Regions from separate parts of the Aneurinibacillus baijiui genome, predicted to be linked through region 3. Evidence: riboswitches for the same ligand, from Rfam matches in the RefSeq annotation. Region 3 holds a riboswitch; each other region holds the start of a gene.
The links. A riboswitch is a leader RNA that binds a small molecule or an ion and turns the genes downstream of it on or off. The one in region 3 is predicted to bind cyclic di-AMP.
Positions count from the first base shown of each region.

Region 1: another riboswitch for cyclic di-AMP. It lies ahead of AB3351_RS21200 (potassium-transporting ATPase subunit F); the one in region 3 lies ahead of AB3351_RS12055 (C40 family peptidase).
Region 2: another riboswitch for cyclic di-AMP. It lies ahead of AB3351_RS07245 (hypothetical protein); the one in region 3 lies ahead of AB3351_RS12055 (C40 family peptidase).
Region 4: another riboswitch for cyclic di-AMP. It lies ahead of AB3351_RS15645 (C40 family peptidase); the one in region 3 lies ahead of AB3351_RS12055 (C40 family peptidase).

Region 1 covers NZ_JBFTXJ020000017.1:44,199-48,939, reverse strand. Annotated here, with positions in the region: cyclic di-AMP (ydaO/yuaA leader) riboswitch at 30-185, opposite strand; gene AB3351_RS21205 (alpha/beta hydrolase) at 330-1,094, opposite strand; cyclic di-AMP (ydaO/yuaA leader) riboswitch at 1,281-1,426, shown strand; gene AB3351_RS21200 (potassium-transporting ATPase subunit F) at 1,884-1,979, shown strand; gene kdpA (potassium-transporting ATPase subunit KdpA) at 2,011-3,690, shown strand; gene kdpB (potassium-transporting ATPase subunit KdpB) at 3,703-4,741, shown strand, end outside.
Region 2 covers NZ_JBFTXJ020000003.1:169,406-174,146, reverse strand. Annotated here, with positions in the region: gene AB3351_RS07255 (DUF1444 family protein) at 1-198, opposite strand, end outside; gene AB3351_RS07250 (hypothetical protein) at 242-1,414, opposite strand; cyclic di-AMP (ydaO/yuaA leader) riboswitch at 1,584-1,712, shown strand; gene AB3351_RS07245 (hypothetical protein) at 1,716-2,069, shown strand; gene AB3351_RS07240 (DUF948 domain-containing protein) at 2,167-2,616, shown strand; gene yhfH (protein YhfH) at 2,886-3,026, shown strand; gene AB3351_RS07230 (hypothetical protein) at 3,155-3,373, shown strand; T-box leader at 3,425-3,652, shown strand; gene trpS (tryptophan--tRNA ligase) at 3,703-4,686, shown strand.
Region 3 covers NZ_JBFTXJ020000005.1:225,202-229,942, reverse strand. Annotated here, with positions in the region: gene nhaC (Na+/H+ antiporter NhaC) at 1-826, opposite strand, end outside; gene AB3351_RS12060 (hypothetical protein) at 1,014-1,664, shown strand; gene AB3351_RS12055 (C40 family peptidase) at 1,721-2,248, opposite strand; cyclic di-AMP (ydaO/yuaA leader) riboswitch at 2,255-2,399, opposite strand; gene AB3351_RS12050 (YheC/YheD family endospore coat-associated protein) at 2,547-3,638, opposite strand; gene AB3351_RS12045 (GNAT family N-acetyltransferase) at 3,635-4,099, opposite strand; gene AB3351_RS12040 (YheC/YheD family endospore coat-associated protein) at 4,086-4,741, opposite strand, start outside.
Region 4 covers NZ_JBFTXJ020000008.1:117,972-122,712, forward strand. Annotated here, with positions in the region: gene AB3351_RS15630 (NupC/NupG family nucleoside CNT transporter) at 1-855, opposite strand, end outside; gene yunB (sporulation protein YunB) at 1,136-1,885, opposite strand; gene AB3351_RS15640 (GlsB/YeaQ/YmgE family stress response membrane protein) at 2,004-2,261, opposite strand; gene AB3351_RS15645 (C40 family peptidase) at 2,479-2,943, opposite strand; cyclic di-AMP (ydaO/yuaA leader) riboswitch at 2,951-3,083, opposite strand; gene AB3351_RS15650 (DUF3891 family protein) at 3,311-4,078, opposite strand; gene AB3351_RS15655 (AbrB family transcriptional regulator) at 4,105-4,741, opposite strand, start outside.

The sequences.
Region 1 (4,741 bases), on a different contig from region 3:
AAAGAAGCTGTCATGGTATCACAACAACACCCTCCTCTCTCTACACGCTTACGAGGTTAGCTGACGGATTCGGACGTGAGAGTCGCCCTACTCGGTCTCCCGAGATTCACCCCATACGGCACTGGCTGTACTATGCGCCGCGATTGGTTCCCCCGCTCCCTATTGGGACTCAGCGATCAAGCTGGAAATTTTTATTCAGTTAGCTGAAGTTGAAATCATCTTACGTCCGGCTTGAATCTTTTGTAAAGGAATAAATTTTAAAATATAACAGGCTTTATCAAATTATATCTTCTCTATTCTTATTTTTTCTCGATTTTACGCTCTTTATCTTATTTTTTCATATGCGTGTTATACCATGCACAAGCAGCTTGTTCTAGCTCATCCATGTGTTCGATAAAGCTGTGTGCAGCCCCTTCTATGACCATCAACTCAGAGTTTTTTGGCAAATACATAAGCGCACGACTTGACCGCTCCAGCAGTAGCTTCTCTTCTGCATCGCTCTCATGATTGCCATGGATCAGCAATACCGGACACGCAATCGGCTGCAAGAGGGATGCCTGGTCAATCTTCGCAAAATCATGAAGCATTTGCTGATCAAGCCTAATGATTCTTCGCACCCCTTCTTCCCTGTGTACCGTAATCAAGCCGTACTTTTCTAATTCATACATTTGTTCTTTTGTAAAATAGTCATCCCACTCGTACTGCATTGCGTCGGTTAAGGCGCCGGATAATACCATGGTTACGATATCTCGCGTATAACCTCGAAGACAGATTAAGCTGCCGAGACTATGTCCATATAGTGCAATCCTCTCATATCCTCTTCCTTTGACAAAGTGCATCGCCGCTCGCAAATCATCCACCTGCTTCTCTGCTGTGATGATCTCGTCCTCGCTTTCACCGCAGCCGCTGAAATCAAAGGCAAGCGCAGCATAACCGGCATGGTTAAATGATGCTGCCAGCCGCTCAAACCGTCCTCTTGATATTTTATCTGACATGAATCCATGAGCCATGATAATGATTGATCTTGATTCTGCCGGATATAAGTGTCCGACTAACATTTTATTACGTACATTTGTGAAGACAACTCGCTCCAATACCATCACTCCTTACTACACATACAAGTAAACACGAGAAATTGAAAGAGAAAAAGAGATTGCGTGTGAATATGTTTAATTTTACCGCTTACTTATCCACTATTGTCTAAAAAAAGTGGATTTTCCTTCGTATTTCCCGTTTTATTTTTTAATTCTTCTGCTCGTATAATAAAGCACATACAGCAACTGCATATCTGGCCTAGTTCCGAATCACTCGGAAGCGGAGGACCCAATCTTTTGGGGTTAATCCTTACACTTGTAAGGAGGGATGAGAGTTACTCTTTCGCCATCCTACCCGTCAGCTAACTTCGTCGGCTAAAGCGAGGGAGGTCTAAAGACCGCCTATTTGAGGAGGTTTTTTTGTTGCCGCATTACGGAAACAAAGAACCCCTTCAAGATACTTGCAGGTCTTTTTGTTTTGCCATAATTTCATAGCACTGTTTTGATGAAGAAGAACAGGTGGACAGAGTGTAGGCCCGCACCCGGGGTGATGGGCAGGCATTCCGTAGACCGGTGACGCTTTTTCTCCGACAGATAACCGCAAGCAAGCCATTAGGCCGGCAAGCGTTGGTGTTTCGTTGATCCTTTTCTTGGATTGACTGCACAGCGCTCGTCCCCTGGCTCTCTTTCCCTATGCGGTTCATCGGATAAAAGCGGCATCGGTCTATTTTTTTTGCGGATATGTAGGAGAAAGGGGGCTTTCGTTATGTTTAATGATGTTGTGATCATCGGAGTATTCATATTGTCATTTTTACTTTTCATCGGTTTTACAGAATTCTGTGACCGTACATGAAGGAGGTGAATGAAGTGGGCATGATCCTGCTGATTGCTTTGGCTATGATTTTGTACTTATGCTTTGTTCTTATCAAACCAGAAAAATTTTAATGTGATGTCTTTATATTTAGGAGGCTCGCCAATGAGTACAGGAATTCTTCAGGTAGCTGCTACACTGCTTCTGATCATCCTGCTGGTAAAACCGGCAGGCAGCTATCTCGTTCGCGTATTTGATTATGAAAAAACAACGCTAGACCGAATATTCGGTCCCATCGAACGCCTCTTCTATCGCGTGATGGGTGTTCGTGAGACCGAGACAATGAACTGGAAACAGTATGTAACTGCGATGCTGCTCTCTAACTTCGTTATGGTGCTGCTGATGTATGCCGTACTTCGCCTGCAGAAGTACCTGCCGCTTAATCCAGACGGCATCGACAATATGCCAAGCGCGCTTGCCTTTAATACCGCCGCTTCGTTTATTACCAACACAAACTGGCAGGCCTACAGCGGTGAGAATGGGCTTTCGTATCTATCGCAAATGCTTGCGATCACATTCCCGATGTTTACATCGGCAGCGACCGGTCTGGTCGTGGCAATCGCCTTCATTCGCGGAATCAGCGCACGCCAGATACATCTTGGAAACTTCTATGTGGATCTGGTTCGCTCGCTGTTCCGTGTGTTTCTTCCGCTTTCCCTAATCGTGGCCCTATTTCTCGTATTTCAGGGAGCGCCACAAACACTCGATAGCGCCCAGACAACAACAACCATCGAAGGTGCACAGCAGACGATCACACGCGGCCCGGTCGCTTCGCTTGAATCCATTAAGCATATCGGAACAAACGGCGGGGGCTACTTCGGTATGAACGCCTCCCATCCGTTCGAGAATCCGACGCCGCTGACCAATCTGGTGCATATTCTCTGCATGATGCTTGTACCGACAGCTCTCGTCTATGCCTTTGGTGTCATGATCAAAAACAAGCGCCAGGGTTGGACGGTATTCGCCACCATGGCAATCCTGTTTCTTATGATGCTCTCTGTCGTCTTTCTTTCGGAATACAAAGGGACACCGGCCCTGGATGCACTAGGCATCTCCGGCAACATGGAAGGCAAGGAGGTACGATTTGGTTATTCCCAATCCGCGCTGTTCACGACGGTAACGACAGCGGCCACAACGGGATCTGTCAACAACATGCATGACTCTCTTACACCGCTGGGCGGGCTGGTGCCACTTGCTCAGATGATGCTTAACAACGTCTTTGGCGGTGACGGTGTCGGCCTATTAAACGGATTGCTGTACGTTATTCTGACGGTCTTTATCTGCGGATTAATGGTCGGTCGTACGCCAGAATTTCTTGGCAAGAAAATCGAAGGCAAGGAAATCAAGCTGGCTTCCATCGCACTGCTCGCTCATCCGGTCATTATTCTGGTGCCGACCGCTATCGCGTTCCTGCGGCCTGAATCCATGGCCTCAATCCTTAACCCCGGCTCGCACGGCATCTCTGAAGTGCTGTATGCTTTTACATCTGGAGCCGCAAATAACGGATCGGCATTTGCAGGTCTTAGTGCGAATACGAACTTTTACAATATGGCAATCGGGCTTGTCATGCTGTTTGGTCGCTACATCTCGATCGTGGCTCTGCTGGCGATTGCAGGCTCACTGGCCGCCAAGCGTCTGGTTCCGGCAACAGCCGGGACATTTCGGACCGATTCAGCACTGTTTACGTTTATTCTGTTGGTAATGATTCTTGTGATCGGCGCACTTACCTTCTTCCCTGCTCTTGCGCTCGGGCCGATCGCAGAACATTTGAGCATGTGGAAATAAGGAGGATGCTATATGGGGAGTAAGCAGAAAAAAATGCTCACAAGTGAGCTTGTCACGCAGGCAATCGTTGACTCATTTAAAAAGTTACATCCATTTGTGATGATCAAAAACCCTGTCATGTTTATCGTCGAAGTGGGTACATTCATTACGCTCATTCTTTCGTTTGCACCGGATGCATTCGGTGCAAGCACGGTAAGCCGCGGGTACAATGTTTCCGTTTTTCTCATTCTCTTGTTTACTGTGCTGTTTGCTAATTTTGCGGAAGCATTGGCGGAAGGCCGAGGCAAGGCACAGGCGGATACGCTGCGCAAAACCAAAGCAGATACGATGGCTAAGTTGCTGCAAAAAGATGGCAGCACCAAGGAAGTAGCATCGACCGAGCTTCGCAAAGGAGACATCGTCCGAGTTGATACCGGAGATTTGATCCCTTCGGACGGCGAAATCATCGAGGGTCTCGCCTCCATTGACGAATCGGCCATCACTGGGGAATCCGCCCCGGTGATTAAGGAAGCCGGCGGCGATTTTTCTTCTGTTACCGGCGGTACACGCGTCGTCTCCGACTATATTATCGTAAAAGTGACGACGGACCCCGGTGAATCGTTCCTTGATCGCATGATCTCACTTGTCGAAGGCGCTTCGCGTCAGAAGACACCGAATGAAATCGCACTGACCACACTGCTTGCTGTGCTGACCCTTATCTTTCTTATCGTCATTATTACGCTTGTACCATTGGCTAACTACCTACATGTACAGCTTGATGTTGCGACGTTAATCGCTTTGCTTGTCTGCCTCATTCCGACGACAATCGGCGGCTTATTGTCCGCGATTGGCATTGCCGGTATGAATCGCGTGACACAATTCAATGTATTGGCCATGTCAGGAAAAGCTGTGGAAGCGGCTGGCGACATTGACACAATGATCCTTGATAAAACTGGCACCATCACATTCGGAAATCGCATGGCAGCCGAATTCATCCCAGTAAGCGGCCTGTCCGAGCGGGACATTACGTTTGCCGCACTGCAATCATCCGTCAAAGACGAAACGCCTGAGG
Region 2 (4,741 bases), on a different contig from region 3:
TTGCTCCACTTTAGCAAACAACGGAGTCAACTTGACAGCCATATCGCCTTCACCAAGCTGACTGTGGAGAATCCTTATCTGCTCAAGGTCGCTTTTGTTGCCCTCCACCCTCCAGCCTTCCGGAAGCGAGCGTTCTAGTTCCTCGATTACTCTCTTATGCGTCTCTTTCTGTAATTGCGCTTGCTTATTTTCTTCCATACTATCTCGTCCTTACTATTCATAGTAATGTAGGCGCCAGCTTTTATGACTGGAATAGCTTCTGTTCAAATTCATTAATTACCTGATATGGACTCTCTCCGCTTCGCTCAGCCAGTTGGGAGAGTGCACCACGAATGAACTGGATGAATTCTTCCAACTCTTGTTCATTATAGACTACTTGATCCCCTTCCATGTGTGCAGTTACCACCATGGAAGTAACGAACTGTGTCATTGGCACGTACTCGTCATTTAAGAAATAAAAGACATACGGGTATTGTTCAACCAGGCGGCTGGCCCAGGCATTTACAGCTTCATCCTGCATTACATCTTCAAGTTCACCTGAAAACCCGTAAAAAGAAAATACCAATCCACCTTTTTTCTCCCGGATTTTCGCGCCATCAGATAAAATACCATCGAAGAAAGCTACAAGCTTCGTAATATCTTCACGCTCAACTTCCTCACGCGATATCTGGACAGGCGTAATATAAGAAAAATCTTCTTCTATATATTCCTCAGCCGCTTCTTCATCATCAGTTTCGTACCCTTCCTCTGCCAATCGCTGCGACATGGTAGCCAACCAGCGTTCAAACGTTACTAAATCTTCCTCTCCAAGCGGCCATTCGATCGCTTCAGCAAATGCTCCCGCAATCCGACGGGCATCCCAATTCAAAGCTTCGCACGTATCATAAATCATCACCAGGCGACTCTGAACAAACGACTGCTGCTTCTCTGGATACGAAGGTAGGGTATATGTGCGGTAAATGCGCGCCGTCTCTTCATCTGTCCAATCAAAAAAAGCGGTCGCATCATATGTCTCCCGTTCGGCCCCTTCGATATATTTTCCGATTCGCTTGCCGAAGAATTCGTCCGTCTCTTCTAGAAGTTCCGGCGAAAGCCGAAGTTGTAGGCATCCCCTGTGACAATACCCCTGTTCGGCTTCTTCCAATATGTCTTCAACCAGTCGCTTTATCTGCTTATAGTTATGATGTTCAATTTTATCGCGGGTAACCGTATATAGACGCGGCTCTGCTTGCTCCTCATTCCTTACATGGTTGGCTGCATACGGATTTTCTTTAGCGGCAGACTCTCTTCCTGCTTCTTCATCTAACTCCCATACTTCGTCCGTCCATTCGGCTTCATGCTCATCTGTTATCGTTTCACGTTCTTCATTGTTTTTCCGTCCCGCAAACATTCTGCGTAGGAATTGTCGTACCATGATTAACTCCTCCTGTTGCCTTTTCCTACCTATTCGTCATGTTCCCCTTGTTTTCCTATCCTATTGTAATAGTAAAACGAACAAAGGGAAAGCGTCGAAAGCACGTATCTCCTATACGCTAAAAATCTAATTGACAATTCACATCGATGTGCCTTATTATGATTCAATCATGATTCAAATGCCGAATCCAATTGGAGCGGGGGACCCACGTAATAGGGGTGAATCACCTCTGGTGTAGGGCATCCAACCTTATGTCCGAATCCGTCAGCTAACCTCGCAGGCAAAATTAAGGAGAGGAATTATGGTTAGTTTTTTTAGGAGTGTACTGAGAAAAGAAGGCAAGCCAAAAACGCTTGAAGAACTGCAAAAGGATGCAAGAAAGTGTTTAGTGGGGCTGACAGGAAAGAAAGTAACGGTGACCGTAGAGACAAACCAGGAGAAAAAAGAGATCAAAGGAATTTTAAAGAAAGTATCTGCGGAGATCATGGGCAACAAACATCAATGCCTACACTTTTGTCTCGATATCAACACACAAAGCATTGGAACACTTGAAGTTAACTCCGTTCTTGAGAGCGAAGAGAATGTTGTTGTACTGTGTGAACCGGATCATTCACATCCCGGCCACTACAACAAGATCATTACCGTAACGAAATAAATCATGTACACCCCGTCCAACACAGGCCGGGGTGTTTATTTTTTTATAATTGGCGGTAATACACAAATAAATAACTTAAATAAAAGAGGTGACAGTAATGGAGTTAGCAATTACAATCGCGGTCATCGTTATAGCAATCGCTGTAGCTGTGCTCACCGTATACATGGTGCTATTCTTCCGTAATTTAATTCCACTTGTAAAACATGCGGATGAGACGGTTCAGCACGTTCAAGGTAATGTTGACCGCCTTATGGCAAGTGTCGATGTCTCTTTAGGAGAGATGAACCGCATTTCAAGCGATATTGCAGTGAAAATGGATAAGCTTGACAGCAGCTTTGAAGCTGTAGATTCAATCGGACGCGGCTTGACAATTGCCTCAGAAACCGTCCAAGAAAAGATGGTGAAGAAAGATACTAGCTGGGCGGACAAAATTTCTGAACTTGCAGCCGCTGGCTTCAGCCTTTATCAAGGTGTTAATAAGTTACGCCAACAAAAAGCAGTGGCACAGCCTTCCTCACGATCCGGACAGCCGCCTGCCCGAATGTAACTATAAACAAACCATAAAAAAGCTTTGCCTCTCATGGGCAAAGCTTTTTTACATTGTGTGTAATACAACAGACAAAAGAATCATTTCATTAACTTTATAAAAATGAAGAAATAAATAAAGTAATGAAAAAATAATAAAAAGAGAAGAATAAGGATGTATAAAGAAGAATAATAGAGCATGTATCTAAAAATGTTTTTATTTATATTACAACAGATAGTTGATTATTGAATGCTGTTATATTACAATTATAAAAAAAGGAGGCGTCAACTATGATTCCAGTATCTGAGTTCTATAACAACCTTCCGAAGAAAACATGTGCTCGTTGCGGATCTGTAATATCTGAGCAAGCTGAATCGTATAAAACGGAGTGTGAAGAGTGCCATACGAATCACGATAACTACCCTGCATAATAGAATAAAGATAGGAAACGTCAATGAAACAATACACTAAATAGCACCTCACCAAAAAAGTTTGGGGAGGTGTTTTGTTTTTTGGGTATATAGAGAAGATAACCTAAATTTCAGAAATGAGGTGCAGCATGTATAATAAAACGGTCAACTCGCTGCAAGCCGACATCCTACTGCAGGTGAAACGCTGGTTTTCTTCTTGGCCACCAAGCTATGAACAACTCGAAGGCTTTATTTATGGTTATCTCCAAAATTGTGACCCCACTTCTCCTATATCAGAAAAAAAGCTTTTTGCGCGAGAATTGGTTCCACGCATTTATGAAGAACTTCATAAACACGATGTTATGTGAACACTTGAAATGCAATAGTGTTTTATATTATGATTATTCTTACCTTGAATACAATAGGCAATGATGAAGAGAAGTAAGCGGAACGAGACGTAATAGAGAGCCGGGGATGGTGGAAGCCCGGTACGCACTCCCCGACTGAATGGACTTCTGAGCTCCCTGTCGAACGAATGAAGCAGCACTAGTAGACAGCGGCGGGTCTCCCTCCGTTATACGGGAATGAAGTGAACTGGCTGCATATGCCGGTTAATTAGGGTGGTACCACGGCTCCTCGTCCCTTGCGGATGTGGGGTCTTTTTTATTTATTTTTACATAGAAGGAGTGATGTACATATGAAACAGATCTTTTCTGGTGTACAACCTAGCGGAAATTTCACATTAGGCAACTACATTGGCGCCATGAAGCGCTTTGTTGACCTACAGACAGAAGGAAACTGCATCTACTCAATCGTTAACCTTCACTCGCTTACCGTGCCTAAAGAAGCCAAAGAACTGCATGACTATACGATGCAGTTAGCCGCCATGTATTTAAGCATTGGAATCGACCCGCAAAAATCGATTTTATTCATCCAATCGCAAGTACCTGAGCATGCAGAGCTTGGATGGTTAATGCAGTGTACGGGATACATCGGGGAATTAGAACGCATGACACAATATAAAGATAAGTCGGCGGGCAAAGAAGTCGTTACCGGCGCTCTTCTTACCTATCCTGCGCTGATGGCTGCCGATATCCTTCTCTATAATACAACGCACGTTCCTGTAGGAGAAGACCAGAAGCAGCACTTAGAATTCACAAGGGATATGGCAATGCGTTTCAATAAGAAGTATGGAGAAACATTCGTAATTCCAGAACCGATGATCCAAGAATTCGGCGGTCGCATTATGTCGCTCGATGATCCAACGAAAAAAATGAGCAAGAGCAATCCAACTGCCGGAAGCTATATTGCTCTGTTAGATGAACCAAATGTGATTGCGAAGAAAATCAAACGAGCTGTCACTGATTCAGAAGGCGTCGTGCGCTACGATAAACAGAATAAACCGGCTGTCAGCAACCTGCTCACTATTTATGCAGCATGCTCTGGCGAATCAATCGATACGATTGTACAGCGTTATGAAGGACGAGGATATGGCGATTTCAAAAAAGATCTGGCCGAAGTCGTTGTCAATGCACTTACACCGATTCAAGATGAGTATACGCGCTGGATGGAAAGCCCAGAACTTGTTGATATCTTAAAAAATGGAGCGGAACAGGCACACGCTATTGCCGCTAAAACAATGGACAGAGTACGTAAAAATATGGGTCTTGTCGCATTCTAGGCAAACTAATGGCAAAAGGCGTGTATGTCCTCGGGATATACACGCCTCTTGCTTT
Region 3 (4,741 bases):
AGAAAGCAATCACAATTCCCGATAGGATGCCTGCCATTAATGTAGGAATAGCGGGAATACGCCGCAAGGCAAGCACAAGAAGCAGGAGCGGCGGAATCAGTGCAGCCGGATGGATCACGCTATGCGCTTGCAGAGCTTGTCGCAGGCTCTCTACTTGGGCGGCAGACTGGGGCGCCGTCTGCCCGCTGCCAATAAAGAAGAAGATAAGCAAAGAAATGACAAGCGCTGGCACAGTTGTCCATGTCATATGGCGAATATGTGTAAATAGATCAATGCGTGCAATGGTCGGAGCCAGGTTCGTCGTATCAGATAACGGAGACATTTTATCACCGAAAAAAGCACCGGAGATAACAGCACCTGCTACAAGCGCTGGACTGATCCCCATCACACTCCCCATCCCCATAAGTGCTACACCAATCGTAGCTGCTGTCGTAAGCGAGCTGCCGATACAAGTGCCGACAATTGCCGCAATCAGAAGCGCAGCAGGCAAAAAGTAATCAGCCGATAAAATAGTAAAGCCGTACATCATCATTGTTGGGACGGTGCCGCTCACCATCCAGACACCGATGAGCGCTCCGATTAGAAGAAAAATAAAAATAGGAATAAGGCCGGGTCGCACGCCGTCGATGATTCCCTGCTCCATCTCTTTCCATGAAGCTTTCTTCAGGAAGCCGATGAGGATGAGCAGAAGCGTACAGAGTAGAAGCGGAACATGGGGCGGCGCTTCTAGCTTAATAATAAATAAGCCGATAATGCTAAGCAGTATAATCGTTGTAACGAATGCTTCGGCTTTGGTAAAAAAATGATGTGAAGTTTCTTCGCGCACGTTCGATTCCCTCCAAAAAAAATTTATTGCATAACTGCTTGTCCGCTTTTCCGTAATAAAGTAACCCCATTAGAATACAGGATTGATAGTTTGTTTGTAAAGTATTATTTTCAATGAAGGTTTTGTACGATAAAGTATAAGAGAAAGAAGACACCGTTAGGAAAGTATAGTAAGTAAGGATGAGAATATGGAAGAGAATACTTTATGGTGGGATGAGAAAAGCAAGCAACTGCTTTCGGGTGTATGTCGGGCTTGTCCGGAGCCGCATTTTCAGCGGCGTTCACCGGAGCTGCTCCATATTGGCTGCTGTGCATATGAGCCTGTATTTACCTTATTTGAGATCTATAAGATGATTGCGGCAGATGCCACTGATTTTTTCCTGAAACAAATATACGAAAACCCAATGAATGTGGTACACGCGTATGAGATCGTCGCAGGTGCTACAATCCATCCGCTGTTCTATAAGCAAGCAGAAGGGGAGAGTAAATCTCCTGCGCAGCGGTATGACCAATTAAGACAGTCTCCGCGCACAATGTATAGAGCGGTGGATGAGCGTCTGGCATATGCGGTTTGTCAGTTTTTTGTCGATGGAAAAGGATGCGGACTTGCACCGCAATATAAAACAAGCATTTGTCGTTCGTTTATTTGCAGTGCAATTGAAGAGCGTCTTTCTACAGAAGAACGCAAAAAGCTATCCGATTGGCAGCGAACGATTCGTGATGAAGCGGAGCCCTTTCATCGTGAACATAGAAACATCCTGATACAAAAAGGCTGGACGCTTACAGAGAATATAGAAGACATCATTGGATATTTTCAACGGTATGCACATGCAACCTGAATAAAGCGGGGCCTTCCCATTTTTTATGGGTCAGCCTCGCTTTTATTTTATGATGCTTATTTAATGATACGGCGTGCCGTTACATAGTTATCTTGATGCCAAGAGCTATTCAAATTGCTGATTGTGACATCAGATTTTGTATTGGCCATATGAAGAACTTTACCGTCTCCGATGTACATGCTTACATGTGTAATATCCCATTTGTCTGCCTTTGTGCTATAGAAGATAAGATCCCCTTTTTTGATTTGGCTTTTTGGAACATAGCTTCCAAGGTTTACTTGGCGATCATCATCACGCGTGTGAATATCAATGCTGTTCTTTTGGAAGATATAGTACATAAATTGTGAGCAATCCATATATTTTCCCGGAACATAGTTATGGCTGTATTGTGCCACACCTTCTAGGCTTTTTCCGGTGCTGATAATATTGTCGATGACACGATCAGCAGTTGCTACGCTGATGGTTTGTCCAAACTGCGCGCTCGCAGTGGCTGCTTCAGCTTGTCCCGGTTCAAAAGCCAATCCGCCCAATAACATGCTTGCTGCAAGCACTCCGGTTGTAAACGCTTTATTTCTTTTTTTCATCTCGTTTCTCCCTCTCTTCTAGCCGACGAGGTTAGCTGACGGGTTCGGTTGAAAGGTTCCCCGACCACGCGTTGTGCGTGATTTCACCCCTAGAATGCCTGGTTCCCCCGTTCCGGTTTCGTATGAAGTCCGGATTTGGCCTGTTTTTTGGTGCTGTCTATACGGTAACGTAAATATAGAGACCAAACATTATGTGATAAATGGAAAGCCATCCGCATTATGTATATCAGTGACAAAAGATATAAAGCCTTTGTTCTCTTAAGCAGAGAACAAAGGCTATTTATGCAGGAGTATCTTATCATTTTTTTATCGCATTCAAACGAGAGGCGGCAACACGTATAGGCATTTCGATTGCGCTGAGATATACCTTCTCTTGACCAGAGAGTCGGAATAGTTCCCGGTTTGGCTTGGTATTCACCTCAATAATCCAAATACGGCCTTTTGTATCAATCCCAATATCAATACCAAATTCTATGAAGTGACCGAACTTTGATTCGATATACCGGGGCAGCAAAAGACTAACATTCTTGATCTCTTTCATAATTTCTTCCGTATTATGGGCAGAAAAGTGACAGGCCAGTAATTCTTCAAGCGGAATCGCATGTCCTCCGCTTTGCAGATTGGATGTGACAAAGGCCTCTGGTGATTTCTTGCCAACCATTCCTGTCACATTCCACTTCTCTTCTTCATCCTTTTGTACGAGAATCCGGCTGTCGCAAATACTTCCAGGGAGGAGGGTAAGATCAAGTCCCTGCTGAATGATGAATGTACGCCCTTGTTTTTGGCACCATAAAGTTAGGAAGCGTTCCGCTGCGGATAGACTCCCGATCTTATTGCGGATAATGCATCCGCTGCGGTCTCGACCGATCATCTCAAATGTGTTTCCGGTACGGCGAATACGCATAATTCCTTTTCCGCCGGAGCCGTTGACAGGTTTCATGTAGAGAGTGGGATGTTTGCGAGTCATTCGTTGCAACGCACCTGATTGCATAAGAGCTGTATCGGGCAGATAGGGTACAAGCTCTGGATTTCGATGGAAGAAACGGTGCGCATTCCATTTATGTGCAAACCGATTGTTTAAGTAAGTAAGACGGCTTGCGCTGCGGTACGCGGCATATTTTTTAAATATATCCGGTGTCATATTGCTAAAGCGATCGTATACGATATCGGGTAAGCGTGTTTTTGTTCTTCTCCATATTTTTTCTTTTATGTTATAGGAAAAACCTCTGACGATACCGAGTGATTCATCTATATCTATCGGAGAGTAGGCAACAAGCTGACAGTGATAGGCTGCGGCAACGATGGCCAGGCGGGTAAGATAATTTTTCCCGGCAATAAAGTCCTTGTTGCGGTGTGTAAGTACACCGATAAGCGGTTGATCTATAGTCATATGCTCCCCACATCTTCTCTGCTCCAATCTCCCGCTGCAAGCCAGAGTGTCGGTTTATCGGTAACGCCGCGAAAACAGGCGAAGGCCACCATGCCAACGGCAAAACAAGTCTTCAGGCTGGGTTCATTGTCGGCCGCTACACGTACATATAGTTTGCCCATTCTCTTGATCCCTTCTGCCGTTAACAAGCTGCCGACTCCATTACGTCGTGCATCTTTGTGAACAATGAGAAAGGATTCTGTTATACCGTACTCGCAGACGGCGAGAAGTCCGAGCAGTTTTTTATTTTGAATAGCAGCAAGGATAATATTTCCTTGCTGCATAAACATATCTTCAGGTACTTCGCGCAGCCAACGGATTGCCTGCCCTGTAATGCGGCGGCTGCCATGATGATGAGCAAAACGAATGAATTTGTCGCGCGTACGTCCAAAGATAGTTGGAGAAAGTTCATGGACGTGCATACCGCTTCTCTCCGAGCTCGCTAAAATTTGCTTGGTGCTGAGCGTATTCTACAATGCGTTGAAGGGACAGCCTGCGGATATGAGGCTCGTCGAATTTGCCTGGTTTGGCATTGGCCTCGATAAACCAGATCTTAGCATGTTTATCGATTCCGATATCCATCGATACCTCTCCAAGCGTAGGCCATTCTTTTTCTAGGGATCGGGCAATGCTGAGAGCCATGTGACGTACGGATGCAAGCATAAACTCATGTGAGATATGGGGAAATGCGGTCATTAGGATGTCTTCCGGTGCTTGAACGGAGCCGCCCCATGGTACATGTGTTGTGATTTTACCGGAACCGGCTAGCCGGATTCCTATTCCGGTTACGTCCCATACGCCATGCCCGTTTTTTTGTGCCAGAAGGCGAATATCAAAAAGCTTGTTCTCAAAGGTCGCCAGATCGATTCCCTGCTGTACGATGTAGGGCTGTGTGAGACGGGGAGAGATATATTTCCAGATATCTTCTTTTGAAGAAAATGACTTGCTTATCGTCTTTTGCTGCTGTTGATATTTTAAAAGAAATCCGCCCTCGGCTCTTTTTTGAATGCGATAAATGCCTTGGCCTGCCATGCCTTGAACCGGCTTAACATATACGAATGGAT
Region 4 (4,741 bases), on a different contig from region 3:
CAGGCTGCCGATTGCTCCAAGAATGCCGTTTACGAGCGCAATCAAGGCGATAAAAGCAAGCAGCATAGCGCCGACGTTCAACGCAAGCGTCAAGCCTACGCTTGCCCCACGTGCCGCCGCATCAATTACATTAACCGATTCCGTATCGTCGTCCATCTTAAACTCAAGTCGACTGCCCGGAGCGCTCTCCGCTTCCTCCGTCTCCGGTACGAACAGCTTCGCCATAACAAGGCCTGCAGGAGCCGCCATAAAGCTTGCAGCAAGCAAATACTCCAACGGTACGCCAAGAAGCGAATAACCGATCAGCACTGAGCCGGCAACGGAAGCCAACCCACCGGTCATAACCGCAAATAATTCTGATTTGGTCATCGTAGCGATATACGGACGCACCACAAGCGGCGCTTCTGTCTGCCCAACAAAAATATTCGCGGCCGCGGACATCGATTCAGCCTTGCTTGTCCCAAGCATCCAGGACAACGCTCCGCCGATCACCTTAATGATCGCCTGCATGATCCGCAGGTAATACAGAACAGAGATGAGAGAGGAGAAGAAAATAATTACTGTCAGTACTTGAAAGGCGAATACAAAGCTAATCCCCGACTCCTTTATATAGAGTCCGCCAAAAAGAAACTGCACCCCTTCATTGGCATAATTCGTAATCTCTGTTACCGCCAAAGTTAATCGCTGCAGTCCTGCCTTTCCTGCTTCCCATTTCAATACGATAAATGCAAAAACTAACTGAATTGCTAATCCGCCTAGGATAGGCCGCCACGAAATGGCTTTTCGGTTCGTCGAAAACAAGAAAGCAATCGCAAATATTACAAGGATTCCAAAAAAGCCCCACAAAATATTCACATTCTCTCACCTCATCACATTAATGTAGACAACATCCGTTCTCTACCATCGCGTTCTGGGATTAGCAGCTACATTCATTCATTTACCCTGCCTCACATCTTTTCATACCCATTTTAAAAGTCATTTCCCCTTTTTATTCTCTCTGAACTGCACGTACTACAAAAAAAAGACCACTGCTAATAGAGCAGTGGCAATATAGGGGGAGAAAGAGAGAGAAAAAAATTCTCATGCTAGTATTATTACTATTCCCGAATCTTTTTTTTCTTAAACATATTCCCGCCTATTTTTTTATTTCTTTTTCCTCTGTATTCGCCTGAATCGGTGGAATAATGGAAGGAGGAATCACCCCTGGCACTTCGCTGCCGGTCGGCCTTCCTTCCCCATCATAGTAGAACTGCGGTACATTCCCCACAATAAGCGCGTTAGAGATTGGGTATTCTGCTTCTACCAAGGCAGGCTCCGTCGAAAAGGGAATGACGATTTTGACCTTCGTCTGCACAATCATCACTACGGTAATTAGCACCATATTAATGCCTGCCTCCTGCATCTTGATATCCATTTCTACATGCACATTGCCGAATGGAACAAGCGTCAAGGGGAGATCTGGACCCATACGCGCAAGCAAGTTGCTGTGCAGAGCCTGCCCAATAGGCAGCGTCTGCGGCATAGCTTCAAGGTCATTTAAAGCATGTGACACATTTTCAATTGCATCGAGCACGATTCGTGAATATTCATTTCCGTTAAAAAGCGCGGCTTGCACTCTTCCCTGGCTATCTTCTTTTAGCTCTACCAGGTTCTTAAAGCTAACTTCTTTGATCAGCTTTTTGCTAATTGCTTCATGGATCGCTTTCGTCGCTATCTGATCCGCCCGAACGCGAGCAATTTCATGAAGAACAGGCTCGATATTTTTCTCCACATAATAAAAAGTTTGAAAGGTAAGGCCTAAAAAGATAAGCAAGGAGATGAGAAACATAAACTTTGAAGGAATAGGCGCCCGCGTTGAGCGATTGCGCAATCTTCTCCGCTTCATACCGCCACCCCCTGCTTGTAATATATGCCCAAGGGTGAAGGGCTAACACTGAACATGCGTAAAAAGCCCGCCAGCAGTTCTGCCGACGGGCTTTGAGTTTGACTACTATTCGTTTCTATTAATAGCTGCGACGGCGCATTCCTTTAAGCAGCAAGCTTGCGATAAACACAAGCACGACTGCACCGATAATGGCTGGAACGATGGCAAATCCGCCTACCACCGGACCAAAGTCGCCAAGAAGAGCAGAACCGATCCATGCACCGATGAATCCGGCAATAATGTTTCCGATAATGCCGCCTGGCACGTCACTTCCGACAATGGCTCCAGCCAACCAACCGATAATACCTCCAACAATTAATGCCCATAGAAAACTCATACTGTGTATCCCTCCAGATGTCTTTATCGTAATGCAAAATTGCTTATGCTTTGTAATACCCCGCCTTTTTTTTCTTGACACATTTTCGTCATATAACAAAATAAAAGTAAGAATCTGGTTTCATCATGGACGAATGGTGGAAAAAAATAAAAACCCCCAACCGAATGAATTCGGTTGAGAGTTAATAGCGTAGGTCTGTATGTATCTTACTATCTATTTATTTCGTAACACGCTTGGCTCCCACATAACGGGAACCCCAATAATACTTATCGTTGATGTTACTGATGGAAACACCTTGGCTGCTAGAGGAATGAATGAATCGGCCTCCACCTAAATACATACCTGCATGTGTAATAGGAGCACGACGGGACGTCTTAAAGAACACCAAATCTCCAGTACGCAGCTGTGAGCGGGAAACCGTCTGCCCTCTCTGATACATTGCGTTTGCCGTACGCGGTAACGTAATCTTCTCGCTCTTATATACATAGTTTAAGAATCCAGAGCAATCAAAACCGCTTTTTGTCGTTCCGCCCCATTTGTATGGAGTTCCTAATACACTTACTGCTTTGGATACAAGAGACTCATTGGCTGCAGAAGCCACTCCTGTTCCAGCAGGCACAAAGAGGCTGCTTATCGCAACTGCACCTGCCATTGCAACTGTCATGATCGTCTTTTTTACCATCGTCTAGTGTTACTCCCTTCATGCCTACGAGGTTAGTTGACGGGTTAAGAGGATAAGGTCTCTTTTCGTATGTACACGAATACACCCCAGAAGTAAATCGTCCCCCGCTTCACATAATGTGAATTCGGCAAGTAAACTTTTTCTATTAATTGGCCACCTCTACAATAGTAATCATTCTCTATGTTTCTATCTCTTTCCAACAACAACGGTTTAAGTTTATCGAATTCTATCGAAAAAGAGAAGATTTTTAAGAAATTGTTCACATTTCAGACACAATTAGGTGAATTTTTTTGCAACCCGAAAAAATAATCTTTCTTTTTACGATTTGGATATAACTTCTAAAAGCCAGGATGCATCCATCCTGGCTTTATTTATCCGTAAATAATATGCGCCGTTCCTCCCATGCTGTTTCATGATACGCACGCGCAATCCCTTCCTGCCTAATCTTCTCCTTGGAGACATTTTTATACGGAATTGTGATCTCCCATATATCCGCAAACGGAAAAGGCCGCAGCGCTACCGTCTGAGCATTTGCCCAATGAGCCATCACTTTCTTACCTGCTGCAAAAGCGAATGCCTGCGGGAAACCGTTCCGGAACCAGCTGATTTCTTCTTCTTTTGCTACGCCGGGTTCCTGCATACAAACATACAAGGAAAGGTTATCGCAAAATTGAAGAAGATCAAATTGAAAATCCAGCGCCTCTTTTTCTGCTTGATTGAGGGAGAACTGTGCAAGAAGCCGACGCTGCCTCTCCCGCTCCTTATCCACATATGCCAGCGCTGCCTCTTCAGACGTACCATCAAAAAAAGATACATAGTGCATGCTGCACAAAAGTGCCGCATACGGACTCTCCTTCTCGATTTCGTCTACACCTTTTTTGTAAAAAGGGAGCTTGGGTACCAAAGGAAAATCTACAAATGTATACGGCTTCCTCTCAGCATCATACCAAAATGGCGTATCGTCTACATCTATCCAACCCCGATCATGCTGACTGATTCCGTAGATAACCTCCTCACGTTTTTCTTTTCCAATAAAATAATCATCCTTCCAGTGTCCAGCCATCCCTCCAGAAGCGAGCGCGTGATCATGCTGTGTGAACATGACAAAGCTATATTCCCGTTCATATGCGATCATATTCTCTCTCCTTTGCTTTTACTCTGTTATGTTACCTTCTCTTTACCCATATTTTTTTCATTCGCACGCTGCCGCAGCCACCACTGTAAAAGGGGCGGAACGAGGAACATGACAAAAAACACCCGAAAGAGCTGATATCCGCTCACCATCGATAGATCAGCATGCACCATACTCGCCGTTACACCCATCTCGGCAATTCCGCCCGGTGCAGTGCTTAAAAAAGCTGTCGTCAATGTCATCGGTGTCCACAATGTAAGCAAAAATGCGAGCAGAAGGGAAAAAAGAACAAGAATGATACTGCTAAGCACCGTATATATACTTAAAGCCTGCATGTTTGTAATCGACTGCGGCTTCATCTGTAAGCCGATATGGACTCCAATCGCAAATTGAGACAGCAGAACAAAGGCCGAAGGAAGAGGAGGGGCTTCTCCGCCGATAGCAACCAATACGATCGCAGTACTCAGCAGCGGCCCTGTCAAAGCGCCCGCAGGAAGACCAAGGCGCGGTCCTCCCCACATGCCAAGCAGCGCAATACCGGCATAGAGAAAATACTGCTCCCATGAAGCGGAGAAGCCGACTGCTCCTGCCGCCGTCCCTCCCCCGTCTCCGCTAGAAACCATCGGCTGCTCAAGACCATGCACCGTAAGAAACGGCACCAGAAAA